Regions from separate parts of the Streptomyces sp. x-80 genome, predicted to be linked through region 1. Evidence: riboswitches for the same ligand, from Rfam matches in the RefSeq annotation. Region 1 holds a riboswitch; the other holds the start of a gene.
What was found. A riboswitch is a leader RNA that binds a small molecule or an ion and turns the genes downstream of it on or off. The one in region 1 is predicted to bind cyclic di-AMP.

Region 1 (7,020 bases):
GCCGGTGGTGCGGCCACCCTGCCGGACCGGCCCGCCGCACCCGGTTCCCCCTGACTCCCCCGGTTCCCTCTGACTCCCCCGGGTTCACCCGACTCACCCGGTTCACCCGCCACGCCCTCCCCGTGACCCGTCCGGCCCATGAGGATTCGCCGCGCGGCCCCGTACCGGAAAGCCTTGGGAGGTCGAGGGTGCCGCCCGGCGGCGCGGACCCGGAGCCGTATCCGGGTACGGCTCCGTATCCGGATACGGAGTCAGGGCCGGCCCCATGGCACAACGGTTTCCTCAATGACGGTGTCGCTGGACGACGATGTCCCGGCGGACGGGCGGGAGCGGGAAGAGGCCGGTGCGGATGCTTCGAGGCGGCAAATACCGTATCGGCGATCGGGAACGGAAGGCGCGGCATGCCCGGATGTCCCCGCTCGGCCGCCGGCTGGCGCGCTGGCTCCCCGTCCTCCTGATCGCCGCCGGCCTCCTCTTCGACATCGGGACCCCGCCCCGCTACACGGCCTCGCCGTTCTTCTCCGCCGCCCCCCTGGTCGCGGCGCCCCTCTACTCCCTGCGTACCACCGCCATCACGGCCGTCGCCGCCGTCGCGGGCGAGCTCTGGGTCGTCACGTACCACCGTGGGGCGACGGTGAACGAGACCGTCGCCGAAGCCTCCACGGTCTTCGTCGTCGCCGTACTGGCGCTCGGCATCAACCGGGTCGTACGCCTCAGCGATGCCCAGCTGGCGTCCGTACGGGACGTCTCGGAGGCCGCCCAGCGGGCCCTGCTGCCCACGCCACCCGCCCGGATCGGCCCGCTCGCGGTCGGCGCGCGCTATGTGGCGGCGCGGGCGGACGCCCGGATCGGCGGTGATCTCTACGCGGTCCAGGACACCCCGCACGGCGTACGGATGATCGTCGGCGATGTACGGGGCAAGGGGCTGGAGGCGGTGGAGGCCGCGGTGGTCGTCATCGGTGCCTTCCGGGAGGCGGCGGAGCAGGAGGCCACCCTGGAGGCGGTGGCGGGCCGGCTGGAACGGGCGCTCCAGCGGGAGGGCGGGCGGCGCGAGGGCATCGACCAGTTCGAAGGGTTCACCACGGCCGTGCTCGCGGAGGTCCCCGCCGATGAGCGCGCCGCACTGCGCGTCCTCAACCGCGGCCACCCGGCCCCGCTGCTGATCGGTCCGGACGGCGGGCTGTGCGAGCTGACCCCGGCATCGCCCGCGTTGCCGCTGGGGATGAGCGAGGTGGCGGGGTGGCCGGACCGGGCGGACGAGACGTTCTTCCCGGCCGGGTCCATGTTGCTGCTGTTCACGGACGGGGTGACGGAGGCACGGGACCGGACGGGGGAGTTCTACGATCCGGCGGCCCGGCTGCGCGGCCGCCACTTCACCGGGCCGGACGACCTCCTGGACGCGCTGGTCGAGGACGTCGCCCGGCATTCGGGCGGGGCGTCGGCGGACGATATGGCCCTGCTGGCGGTGCGGCGGCCGCTGGGGGCGTAGGGGACGGAGGGTGGCGCAGGGGCGTATGTGAGGCGGGGCGTATGTGAGGTGGGGCGTGCGTGACGGGAGGGTCGTACGTGACGGGAAGGTTGTACGTGACCGTGACCGTGGCCCGGCCCGGCCCGGACGTGCGGACCGCCGCCGCGGCTCACCCGCCGGCTGCCGGCTCCCGGAGCCAGTGCAGGTGCTCGCCGTGCTGGCCGGTGAGGGCGACCGGGCGCTCGTCCAGCGCGAGGGTCAGCGGCTGTCCGTCCTCGGGGCGCAGCGCCTCGTGCGCCGGAGTGGTGATCCACGGCAGGACGCTGTGGTGCTCGTTGGAGATCCAGTGACCGGGGCCCGGCCGCTCCGCGAGAAGCGACCGTACGAGCCGGGCGAACTCCTCGCGGCGGTCGAGCGGGAGATAGGTGAGCACGGAGGTGTGGAAGACGACGAGGGTCGCCTCCGGCGGGGCCTCGGCGGCGAGGGCGGGCAGCTCCTCGACCAGATCGCCGCGCACCATCCGCGGGCGGGGCACCGGCCGTACCGCTTCGACGGCGGCCGAGAGCCGCGCCGCCCGGTCCGGGTCGCCCGGCCAGAGGAGGGCGTGCAGCCAGCGGAGGTCGTCGGGTTCGGCGGCCGGATCGAGCGGGTTCAGGTCGATGCCCGCTCGCCAGACGATCTCGGGGAGAGCGCCCGCCGCCCCGGGAGCCGGGACCGTCGGCTCCGCCGCTCCGGCCTCCCGGCTCGTCCGGCACTCGAACGTCACCGGGTTCTCCGGCGCCCCCACCTCCGTCCCGGTCCCCGCGGCCCCGGCGTTCCGGTACCGGTACCGATAGCGGTCGGGGTACAGGCACAAGCCCGCCGACGCGCCGACCTCCAGCAGCGCGAGCGGCTGCGGGAGGCGGGCGAGCAGCGGCAGCAGCGTGGCGCAGCGGCCCGGTTCGTTGGTCTGGGTGGCGCGCCGCATGATCACCGTCCGGACCTCGTCCCAGTGCCGGATCGTCCACTCGCGCCAGCGCCCGTACGCCGACTCGCCGCGCGGGCCCTGTTCGGCGTGCGGACCGTCGAGATAGCGGACGGCGGCGAGGAGGAGGTTCGGCTGCTGCTTGTTGCCGGCGGGCAGCGACCCCGACAGCAGATCGCAGAATTCCGGGTCCTGGCTTATACGTGCGGTCAGTTCCTCGTGGGCCTCGGACCGTCCCCGAGCCTGCCGCCAGGAGAAGTCCCGGTACCGATCCGCAACTGTCTGCGCGTTGTTGACGACGTTCACGACGTTGACGACCATGATCAGACCGTAGCGCTCTTACGCTCCGTAGCCATCGTGCACCCCTCTGCATAACGACTGGCGCACAATCGTCGAAGGTTCGTTTGCCGACGTCCGGTCAACTCGCCCGGTTTGACGCCTTCATGGGTGAAAAAGTCCAGGCCAGAACCGACCTGAAGTCGGTGCGGATTCGGGGGAACGCTTGGAAATCGGCCGCCGTCTCTATTACTGTCCGATAACGGAGCGCGGTCGTTTCAGCCGTCGCAAGAGGCGGCCCCGCGCGCCGACGCCGAATCCCGCAAGCGCACTTCAGGCACGTCAGACGCGTCCAGGCACCTCAGTACCGCACGTCGGACAGCACCACACAGCAGCACAGAGCACCGCGTCGATGTGTACGGAACGCGCCGAGGGAACCGGGGAACCACCACCTTGGGGTGAATCGGACGCCTCCCGCCAGCGGGCGCCCGTAGGAGACCTTCCTGCTCCGAACCCGTCAGCTAACCCGGTAGGCGAGAGGGAAGGAAAGGAGTGCGCCCCCGTGGCGTCCAACAGCTCTGCCTCCGAGGTTCCGACCGCCTACGACCTCGCTGACCGCGGCCCCACTGACGGCCCGTTCGCCGGCCCCTTCGATGCCCGTATGGCCGGCCCGTCCGATGTCCGTAGGGATGGCCTCGGCGACAGTCGTGGGGTTGGCCGCAGCCGTATCGACGACCGCCGTGTCGACAGCAGCATCGACAGCCGTGCCGACAGCCGCATCGGCGGCCGTGATCCCGGCCGTGCGTACGGCGGTGCGGGCGATCGCGGCGGCGCTGGGCTGGGGAACGGCGACGGACGGATAGCCGGGGGCGGACGGACGGGCGGCGACCGTGGCACTGGCGCCAATGGCGACGGCACCGTCAGCCGTGACGCCACCGTCATCGGCGGTGGCACCGTCGATGCCGTTGGCGTTGGCGACGGCGATGGCGACGGACCGTGGGACGAGTGGAATCCCGCCGAGGAATCCATCCGTACGGTCCGTGGCAAGCACCGGGTCGGAAAGCAGCGCAGCAGCGGGTTCGCCCGCGGCGGTACGGTCCTGGGCGTCGGCGTCATCGCGGCGGTCGGCGCGGGCGGGATGGCGTCGGCCGAGGACAAGCCGCCGCTTCCGATCTCCATGCCCGACCTGCCCGACCTGCCCGACCTGGGCGGCATCGCCGAGGACATCGTCGACAAGCTGCCGGACCCCGCCTCCCTCCCGGGTATCGGCGCCCTCATGTCGTCGGACGGCACGACAAACTCCGCGAACGCGGACGCGAACGCGAACGCGAACGCCGGCGTGGGCGTGGGCGCGAAGACAGCCGCGAAGACAGACGCGAAGACGGATGCGAAGACGGATGCGGACACCAGCTCCGTCCTCGTCCAAGCCGGTCTCAGCCCGGACGAGGCCGCTCCGGGGCAGGGCCAGGGCGCGGGCGAGGCGCTGCGCAGCCGCATCTTGCAGCAGGCCGATACGCAGCAGGGCACGGCGGAGCAGGAAGCGCGCGAAGCCGCGGAGCGGGCCGCCGTGCAGCAGGCCGAGCGGGACGCGGCCGCGCACCAGGCGAAGGCCGAGCAGGCCGCGGCGGCCAAGAAGGCGGCGGCGCTGGAGGCCAAGCGGCAGGAGGAGGCAGCGGCCCGCGAGAAGGCGGAGGCCGCGCGCCTCGCCGAACTGGCGAAGAACTTCGTCGTCCCCGTCTCCTCCTACACCCTCACCGCCGGCTTCGGCCAGGTCGGCGACCGCTGGGCGGCGAACCACACCGGGCAGGACTTCGCCGCACCGACCGGCACTCCCGTCAGAGCGGTTCACTCCGGCACCATCACCCAGGCGGGCTGGGCCGGTTCGTACGGTTACCGCATCGTCCTCACCCTCGACGACGGCACCGAACTCTGGTTCTGCCATCTGTCCTCCATGGTGAAGACCTCCGGCAAGGTCACCACCGGCGACGTCATCGGCCGCGTCGGCGCCACCGGCAACGTCACCGGCCCCCACCTCCACCTGGAGGTCCGCCCGGACGCCGGCAGCCCGATCGACCCCACGTCCTGGTTCCGTGACCGCGGCCTGAACATCTGAACCCGAACGGGCCCCATGCCCGACGCCTCGCACCCAGCGCACCGAACCCCACACCCCACACTCCTCACTCCGCACTCCTCAGCCCACACCCGAACGAACCACCCAACCGGAGTAATTGGCCCTCCCTTCCCCCCTCCCTCGGAATAACTCCTCTCCGGGCCACGCTGAAACCGCGTATGACCGCGACACAGAAGCCCCTCGGCTCGCTCTCCGTCTCCCCGCTCTGCCTCGGCGGCAACGTCTTCGGCTGGACCGCGGACGAAACCGAGTCCTTCGCCGTTCTCGACGCGTACGTGGCGGGCGGCGGCAACTTCATCGACACCGCCGACGTCTATTCGGCCTGGGTACCGGGCAACAAGGGCGGCGAGTCCGAGACCGTCATCGGCAACTGGCTGGCCGCGCGCGGCAACCGTGCCGACGTCGTCATCGCCACCAAGGTCGGTGCCCACCCGGACCTCAAGGGCCTGTCCGCCGCCACGATCAAGCGCGCCGTGGACGCCTCCCTGACTCGGCTGCGCACGGACTACATCGACCTGTACTACACCCACTTCGACGACGAGTCGGTCGAGGTCGCGGAGTTCCTCACCGCCCTCAACGACCTCGTCCAGGCCGGCAAGGTCCGCGAGATCGCCGCCTCCAACATCTCGGCCGCCCGCCTCGCGGAGTCCCTGGAGTTCTCCGCACGTGAGGGCCTGGCCCGCTACGTCGCCGTACAGCCCCATTACAACCTGGTCTCCCGCGACACCTACGAGGGCGAACTGGCCGATGTCGCCGCCCGCAACGGCCTGGCCGCCATCCCGTACTACGCCCTCGCGTCCGGCTTCCTGACCGGCAAGTACCGTCCGGGCACGACGGTGGAGAGCGCCCGCTCGGGCAAGGCGGCGGAGTATCTGGCCACCGAGCGCGGCCGCAAGGTGCTGACCGCGCTGGACTCCGTGGCCGCGGCCCACCACGCCGAGCTCGCCACCGTCGCCCTCGCCTGGCTCGGCGCCCAGCCCACGGTCGCCGCCCCCATCGCCAGCGCCCGCACCACCGCCCAACTCCCGGCCCTCCTGGCCGTTTCCGACCTCACCCTCACCGACCCGGAACTCACCCTGCTGAACGAGGCTTCGGCCTGACCGGCTGACCGGCTGACCGGCTGACCGGCTGACCGGCTGACCGGCTGACCGGCTGACCGGCGGGGGCAGAGCATGGTTGCGGGCCGGGGCGGTGATCGCCCCGGCCCGCAACCATGTCCTACGCCTTGTCCTTACGCCTTGCCGTTACGGCCTCACGACCGACGGTCGGCCGCCACCCACGAAGCGAGCGCAACCCCACCCGCCACCGCGAACACCGACGGCCACGCCCCGATCTTCTTCGCCAACGGATGCGACCCGGCGAACGCCGCGACATAGGCACCGCTCAACGCCACGGCCGTCACATTCCCGGCCTTCCGCTGCCACTCCCGCGCCGCCACCGCCCCCGCAGCCGCCAGAGCCACCCCACCCAGCGGCCGCTTCTTCGTCCATCGGGCGACGCCGTATCCGGCCACCAGCCCACCTGCGGCAACCGCACCGGTCGGTACACCAGCCATTTCAAAACCTCCGCATCTGGAATGAAGGAACCAAACCGACTCTATGCGCGAGCGCTCCGCGGCTGGCAGTCCCCGGCTCCTTGGCAGCACGGCTCCGCACTGAAGGGCATCGCAGGACCATCCCGAAACCTGAGAGCCGAACTGCCCTCAGGTCTACGGATCGCCGGTGCCGATATGCGCGATGTGCGCCGGCGTGGGTCGCGCGGCAGCTCACTCCGTCGTCAGGGCTATTCGATCACCAAGGATATTGAGAGCCTGGGTACTGGTTCTGCGGTTGGCATCTTCTGGAGGCAGGGAACCGCAATGTTCCGCAGCTCCGCCCACGTTCAATTTGTGTGGCTGTTCGGGAAGAAGAGCGCGAGGGGGCTGGTCTGGGTGTCGATGAATTCCCGTGGCCGATTGGCCTGCGGACACAGCCCAGAGCCGATAAGGCGGGAGGCTCATGTCCGGTGCGGGTGCAGCGGAAGGGGCGGCGGTGGAGGGGAGACCGGCCGATGCGTAGCCACCAACGCCCCCGCCAGCGCCGGATACGCCCACCCCCGGTGCTGCCACAGATGGTGCAGGAGGGCCGCCTCGCGCTTGCTGAAGTCGGGGGTGGGGCCGATGAGGTGGGCGCGGCGGCGGTG
Region 2 (7,020 bases), on a different contig from region 1:
GTGCGGTGCCGCCGTCGCGCAGCACCACGTCGGCTTCCCAGTGGGTCGGGTACGCGGGGTCCGGCGGCGTCTGCATGCGGCCAGGGTACGGCCGGGCACCGACAACCGGCCCGGTATGTACGCTCGGGGGCGGAGCAGTCCGCGGGTGGCGTGCGGACGGGTGCGGGTGCCGGCCGGGCCCGCGGGAACCCGCCCGGGACGAATGGCGGGAAGGTCGGGACGAAAGGCCGCCCGAGCACTCCGGACAGCGTGAGAGACTGGTCTAGACAACAGTCACGACTTGAAGGGCAACACCATGGCTGAGCGCCGCGTCAATGTCGGGTGGGCCGAGGGCCTGCACGCCCGCCCCGCCTCGATCTTCGTCCGTGCGGCCACGGCGGCCGGCGTCCCGATGACGATCGCCAAGGCCGACGGCAACCCGGTCAACGCGGCCTCCATGCTCGCGGTCCTGGGCCTCGGCGCGCAGGGCGGCGAGGAGATCGTGCTGGCCTCCGACGCCGAGGGCGCCGACGCCGCGCTCGACCGCCTGGCGAAGCTCGTCTCCGAGGGCCTCGACGAGCTCCCCGAGACCGTCTGAGTCCGTCGGGACCTCCGCATCCGCGGCCCCGTCGCGGCGACCGGTACCCGGGCGCCGCGACGGGGCCGTTGCGCACTGTCCGCCTGGCGGGACGCCGGGCGGACCCCCGAACCGGACTTCGGGCGCGCTTTCTTCCGCGGGCGCGCTTTCTCCGTCACGGAACGGATTCTCCGCTTTTCTTGGCTTTCCGTGGATTTCCGTGCGGACATGAATTTTCCGCGCGGGCACGGACCAGCCACACGGACGAGAATCCCCGGTACGGGAATTCAGCCGGCACCGGACACATCCGGAAATCGACGGCCCCGAATATGCGGAGCGCCGAACAACCGGTGCCCGATTCCCGTATCAGCGAGTAACCGCACCACCATGAACAGCCGCATTGCCGCGTCGCCGCATGCGAGCGCGCCGCATACGTGGTGCCCTCGCCCGCCGCTCCCGCGCGCCTCCCCCACTGTCTACGCGGTGATTGTTAAGGCCGGGCACGCGCCGTGTTGACGGGCTGTTTCACTTCCCTCACCGCCACCGCGGCGGGGCGTCGCAGCCGGTGTACCGGGCGGCCGCGCTCGATATGAGCGGCCATCAGGGCACGAGCCCGTTCGGCGTCACCCCGGGCCACCGCGTCCAGCACCGCGCCGTGTTCGTCCCACGACTCCGCGGCCCGCAGCGGGAGTTCCACCGCGTACATCCACTCGATCTTCCGCCGCAACTGGGTCAGCAGCGCCGCCAGACCGGGGCTGTCGGCCGCCCGGCCGAGCGTCTCGTGGAACCAGTCGTCCAGTTGGCACAGCTCAGCGGCATGGCCGTGCCGGGCCCGCTCACGCCCCAGCCGCACCAGGCCGCGCAGCACCTTGAGGTGGGCCGGACTGCGGCGGGCGGCCGCGCGGGCCGCGCCCAGCGGCTCCAGCAGGGCGTGCACGTCCAGGAGGTCGGCGGCCTCCTGGTCGGTCGGCTCGGCGACGCAGGAACCCGCGTGGCGGCGGGTGGTGACGAAACCCTCGGACTGGAGGGTGCGCAGCGCTTCCCTCACCGGAACCCGGGAGACGCCGTAGCGGGCCGCCAGGAATTCCTCGACCAGCCGGCTCCCCGGCGCCAGCGCACCGGAGACGATGTCCTCGCGAATCGCCGTACACACCGCATGCGCGGAAATCTGGCCTCGCATCGTCCGTGCCTCCGCCGTAATCACCTGGAAATTCCGCCGAGCGGCTTTTCCGTGACTCTATTCGACCGGGACGGCTTTCCGGCAGGGTCCGGGTATTCATGGATATTTTTTGGCCACGGGTGCGGACCGGGCGGGCCGTCGGGGGCCGGATACGCCGCGAGCCCCGGCCGTCGGGGCCAGGGCTCGGGGAGGGGACGAGGGCGGGTCAGACGTTGACGCCGTGCGCGCGGAGGTAGGCGATCGGGTCGATGTCCGAGCCGTAGTCGGGCGATGTGCGGGCCTCGAAGTGGAGGTGCGGCCCGGTGACGTTGCCGGTGGCGCCGGAGAGGCCGATCTGCTGGCCCCTGGTGACGGTCTGGCCGACCGAGACCGCGAAGGACGACAGGTGGCCGTACTGGGTGTACGTACCGTCGGCCATCTTGATCACGATGTTGTTGCCGTACGCGCCGCCCGAGCCCGCCTCGACGACGGTGCCCGCGCCGACGGCGTGGACGGACGTGCCGGTGCCGGCGTGGAAGTCGATACCGGTGTGGCTGCCGGAGGACCACAGGCTGCTGGACGCCTTGTACCCGGTGGAGACGTAGGAACCGTCCACGGGGGCGACGAAGGTGTTGAGGCGCTTGCGCTCCTCCTCGCGGGCGGCGCGCTCCTTGGCCTCGCGCTCCTCCTTGGCCTTCGCCTCGGCCTTCTTCTTGGCCTCCTCGGCCCGCTGCTTGGCCTGTTCGGCCAGCTTCGCCGCCTCGGCCTCGGCCTTCACCTGCGCGGCGGCGGCCTCGGCGACCGCCTCCTGCGCGTCGGCCTGCGCCTCGACGTGGTCGGCGATTTCGTCACCCATCACGACGGCCTGCCGCAGGGCACCGTCGTGGGCACGCGCCCCGTCCGTGGCGGCCATCGCGGGCGAGGCCACGGAGGCGACGACGCCGCCCGCCGCGAGGGTCGCTATACCGGCGAGGTTGCGGGTCGTACGGGCGCTGCGGCTCGCACGGCGGTGCTTCCCGGTGGCACGGGTGAACGCCATCTGCTGGCTTGTCCTTTCCTTCCTTCTCGCCTACCGGGTTAGCTGACGGGTTCGGAGCAGGAAGGTCTCCTACGAACTCCTCCGGAGAGGGGCCCGATTCACCCCAGGGACATATGGGTCCCCGGCTCCCCTGGCTCGCGCCGTACGGGGACTCGGCGATCGCTGTCCGGTGCTGCGGTTGCGGCGTACGTCTGGCGGACAGCGGGACCGACGCTAGAGGGGGCAACTTTCAATCGGCAAACAGAACCGGCAGTTTGTGCGGTACGCCACACCCACGCCGTACAACCAGCCACAATAATCTGGACATAAAGGGGATCCCGCGGCGGACGAACGCCACGGGATCCCCTTGTGCGATACGGACTTCGCCTGCGCGGCGGCGGCCCGGCCGGTCAGCCGGTGACGACCGTCACCTCGCCGATACCCAGCTCCTTGACCGGCTCGACGATCTCCGCCGCGTCACCGACCAGAATCGTCACCAGCCGGTCCACGGGGAAGGCGTTGACGGCCGCGGCGGTCGCCTCGACCGTGCCGGTCTCCACGAGCCGGGCGTACAACTGCGCCTGGAAGTCGTCCGGGAGGTGCTGCTCCACCTGGTCGGCGAGGGTGCCCGCGACGGCCGCCGCGGTCTCGTACTTCAACGGTGCGACGCCGACGAGGTTCTGCACGGCGACATCGCGCTCGGCGTCCGTGAGCCCCTCGGCCGCCAGGGTGCGCAGCACCCGCCACAGGTCGTCCAGCGCCGGACCGGTGGAGGCGGTGTCCACCGACCCGCTGATGGCGAGCATCGCGGCGCCGGTGCCGTCCGCGTCGGAGCGCAGCACCTGGCCGAAGGCGCGCACCCCGTAGGTGTAGCCCTTCTCCTCGCGCAGCACGCGGTCCAGCCGGGAGGTGAGGGTGCCGCCCAGGCAGTACGTCCCGAGGACCTGCGCGGGCCAGACGCGGTCGTGCCGGTCGGCGCCGATGCGGCCGATGAGCAGCTGCGTCTGGACGGCGCCGGGGCGGTCCACGATCAGCACGCGGCCGGTGTCGTCGGCGGTGATCGGCGCGGCGGACACCGGTTCGCCGGCGGTGCCGGTCCAGACGCCGAGGGTGCCGGCGAGCGCCGCGTCCAGGTCGATACCGGTGAAGTCACCGACGATGACGGCGGTGGCCGTGGCGGGCCGCACATGGGCGTCGTAGAAGGCCCGGACGGCCGCCGCGTCGATCCGCCCGACGGTCTCCTCGGTGCCCTGTCGGGGCCGGGACATCCGGGACGTGGCCGGGAAGAGCTCCTTCGACAGCGCCATCGCGGCGCGCCGGGCGGGGTTGGCGAGCTCGTGCGGGATCTCGTCGAGGCGGTTGCGGACCAGCCGCTCGATCTCGCCGTCCGGGAAGGCGGGGGCGCGCAGCGCGTCGGCGAGCAGGCCGAGCGCACGGGTCAGCCGGGAGGCCGGCACCTCCAGGGAGACCCGCAGACCGGGGTGGTCGGCGTGCGCGTCCAGGGTGGCGCCGCAGCGCTCCAGCTCGGCGGCGAACTCCTCCGCGTCGTGCTTGTCGGTGCCCTCGGACAGGCCGCGCGCCATGATCGTGGCGACGCCGTCCAGCCCCTCGGGCTCGGCCGCCAGGGGCGCGACGAGGTTCATCTCGACGGCGACGACCTGCTGGCCGGGGCGGTGGCTGCGCAGGACGGTGAGGCCATTGGCCAGCCGGCCGCGCTCAGGGGCCGGGAAGGCCCACGGCTTGGGTGCGCCGCTCTGCGGCTGCGGGTGGAAGTCCATGGTGCTCTCGGTGGAATCTGCGCTGGTAACGGCGTCGCTCACCGGGCCGCCTCCTCTTCCTCGTTGTCGGTGGCGCTGTCGGTGGCGTTGTCGGCAGCCTCGTCGGCGGGCTCGGTGGGCTCGTACACGAGCACCGCGCGGTTGTCGGGGCGCAGCCGGGCCTGGGCGACCGCCTGCACCTCCTGCGGGGTGATCTCCAGGACCCGCCGCACGGCCGTCAGGGCGAGCTGCGGATCGCCGAACAGGACGGCGAACCGGCAGAGTTCGTCGGCCCGGCCGCTGACCGTCGCGAGCCGGTCCAGCCACTCGCGCTCCAACTGGGCCTGCGCACGCTCCATCTCCTCCGGGGTGGGCCCCTCGGCGGCGAAGCGGGCCAGCTCCTCGTCGATGGCGCTCTCGATGCCCGGGACCTCCACGCCGCCGGACGTCTTGACGTCCAGCCAGCCGAGGGACGGCGCGCCGGCCAGCCGCAGCAGGCCGAAGCCGGCCGCGACGGCGCTGCGGTCGCGGCGCACCAGCCGGTTGTAGAGGCGGGAGGACTCGCCGCCGCCCAGGACGGTCAGTGCGAGGTCCGCGGCGTCCGCCTCGCGAGTGCCGTCGTGCGGCAGGCGGTAGGCCGCCATCAGGGCGCGGGAGGGGACCTCCTCCTGGACGACCTCGCGCAGTTCGCCGCCGATGATCTCGGGCAGCGTGCCGTCCCGCGGCGGCCGCTTGCCGTCGTGCGAGGGGATCGAGCCGAAGTACTTCTCCACCCAGGCGAGCGTCTGCCCGGGGTCGATGTCGCCGACGATCGACAGGACGGCGTTGTTGGGCGCGTAGTACGTACGGAAGAACGCCCGCGCGTCCTCCAGGGAGGCCGCGTCGAGGTCGGCCATCGACCCGATGGGCGTGTGGTGGTACGGATGGCCCTCCGGGTAGGCCATAGCCGTCAGGCGCTCGAAGGCCGTGCCGTAGGGGACGTTGTCGTAGCGCTGGCGGCGCTCGTTCTTGACGACGTCACGCTGGTTCTCCATGGACTCGTCGTCGAGCGCGGTCAGCAGGGAGCCCATCCGGTCCGCCTCCAGCCAGAGCGCGAGCTCCAGCTCATGGGCGGGCATGGTCTCGAAGTAGTTGGTGCGCTCGAAGCTCGTGGTGCCGTTCAGCGAACCGCCGGCGCCCTGGACGAGCTCGAAGTGGCCGTTGCCCTTCACCTGGGCGGAGCCCTGGAACATGAGGTGCTCGAAGAGGTGAGCCAGGCCCGTACGGCCCTTGACCTCGTGGCGGGAGCCGACGTCGTACCAGAGGCAGACCGCGGCGACCGGGGTCAGGTGGTCCTCGGAGAGCACCACGCGCAGGCCGTTGGCCAGCCGGTGCTCGGTTGCTGTCAGGCCGCCGGAGCCGGCTTGTTCTGTGGCCGTGTGACCCATGGGCATGTACGTCCCTTCGATCCGCTTGCGAGAAAGTTCTGTCACTGTATGCAAGCGCGTCGGCATCTGGCGAAGTTCCCGTACGAGCGGCCCCGTACGAGGGGTTACGGGCCCGTCGGCGGTGACCCGAAGGGGGAGTCGCGGTCAGCGTTGTCAGTGGGGCGGTCCACAATGGTCCGGATCAGACTCAGGCAGACCGCCGGCTGATCCCCGGCCGGCTCCCCGGCCGGACGGTCCAGCACCGTTGACCCGACATCGGCAGTAGACGCAGCAGAAGGAGCCGCAGCCGCGATGGCCCGCCGCAGCACGAAGACCCCGCCGCCGGACGACTTCGAGGAGAGGATCCTCGACATCGACGTCGTCGACGAGATGCAGGGTTCCTTCCTCGAGTACGCGTATTCGGTCATCTACTCCCGCGCCCTGCCGGACGCCCGCGACGGCCTCAAGCCCGTGCACCGCCGCATCCTGTACCAGATGAACGAGATGGGCCTGCGGCCCGAGCGCGGTTACGTCAAGTGCGCCCGGGTCGTCGGCGAGGTGATGGGCAAGCTCCACCCGCACGGCGACGCGTCGATCTACGACGCCCTGGTGCGCATGGCGCAGCCGTTCTCGATGCGGCTGCCGCTGGTGGACGGCCACGGCAACTTCGGCTCGCTGGGCAATGACGACCCGCCCGCCGCGATGCGGTACACCGAATGCCGGATGGCGTCGGCGACGTCCCTGATGACGGAGTCCATCGACGAGGACACCGTCGACTTCACACCGAACTACGACGGCCAGGAGCAGGAGCCGGTCGCCCTCCCCGCCGCGTATCCCAACCTCCTCGTCAACGGCGCGTCCGGCATCGCGGTCGGTATGGCGACGAACATGCCGCCGCACAACCTGGGCGAGGTCATCGCCGCGGCCCGCCATCTGATCAAGCACCCGAACGCCGATCTCGACACCCTGATGCGTTTCGTGCCGGGTCCGGATTTGCCGACGGGTGGCCGGATCGTGGGCCTGGGCGGCGTGCGGGACGCGTACGAGAAGGGCCGCGGCACGTTCAAGATCCGTGCGACGGTCACGGTCGAGAACGTCACGGCCCGCCGCAAGGGCCTGGTCGT

Region 2: linked by a shared signal. The riboswitch ahead of ACLJWH_RS30810 (M23 family metallopeptidase) and the one ahead of ACLJWH_RS22375 (M23 family metallopeptidase) in region 1 are both predicted to bind cyclic di-AMP.

Annotation. Positions count from the first base shown of each region.
Region 1 is NZ_JAJPWM010000010.1:315,187-322,206, forward strand. It holds gene ACLJWH_RS22360 (LysR family transcriptional regulator) at 1-54, shown strand, start outside; gene ACLJWH_RS22365 (PP2C family protein-serine/threonine phosphatase) at 410-1,489, shown strand; gene ACLJWH_RS22370 (DUF2332 family protein) at 1,638-2,753, opposite strand; cyclic di-AMP (ydaO/yuaA leader) riboswitch at 3,125-3,259, shown strand; gene ACLJWH_RS22375 (M23 family metallopeptidase) at 3,649-4,821, shown strand; gene ACLJWH_RS22380 (aldo/keto reductase) at 4,998-5,939, shown strand; gene ACLJWH_RS22385 (hypothetical protein) at 6,092-6,394, opposite strand; gene ACLJWH_RS22390 (PrsW family intramembrane metalloprotease) at 6,835-7,020, opposite strand, start outside.
Region 2 is NZ_JAJPWM010000018.1:83,482-90,501, forward strand. It holds gene ACLJWH_RS30795 (GNAT family N-acetyltransferase) at 1-76, opposite strand, end outside; gene ACLJWH_RS30800 (HPr family phosphocarrier protein) at 296-577, shown strand; gene ACLJWH_RS30805 (GntR family transcriptional regulator) at 1,047-1,736, opposite strand; gene ACLJWH_RS30810 (M23 family metallopeptidase) at 1,942-2,754, opposite strand; cyclic di-AMP (ydaO/yuaA leader) riboswitch at 2,767-2,922, opposite strand; gene ACLJWH_RS30815 (M16 family metallopeptidase) at 3,144-4,511, opposite strand; gene ACLJWH_RS30820 (M16 family metallopeptidase) at 4,550-5,923, opposite strand; gene ACLJWH_RS30825 (DNA topoisomerase (ATP-hydrolyzing) subunit A) at 6,209-7,020, shown strand, end outside.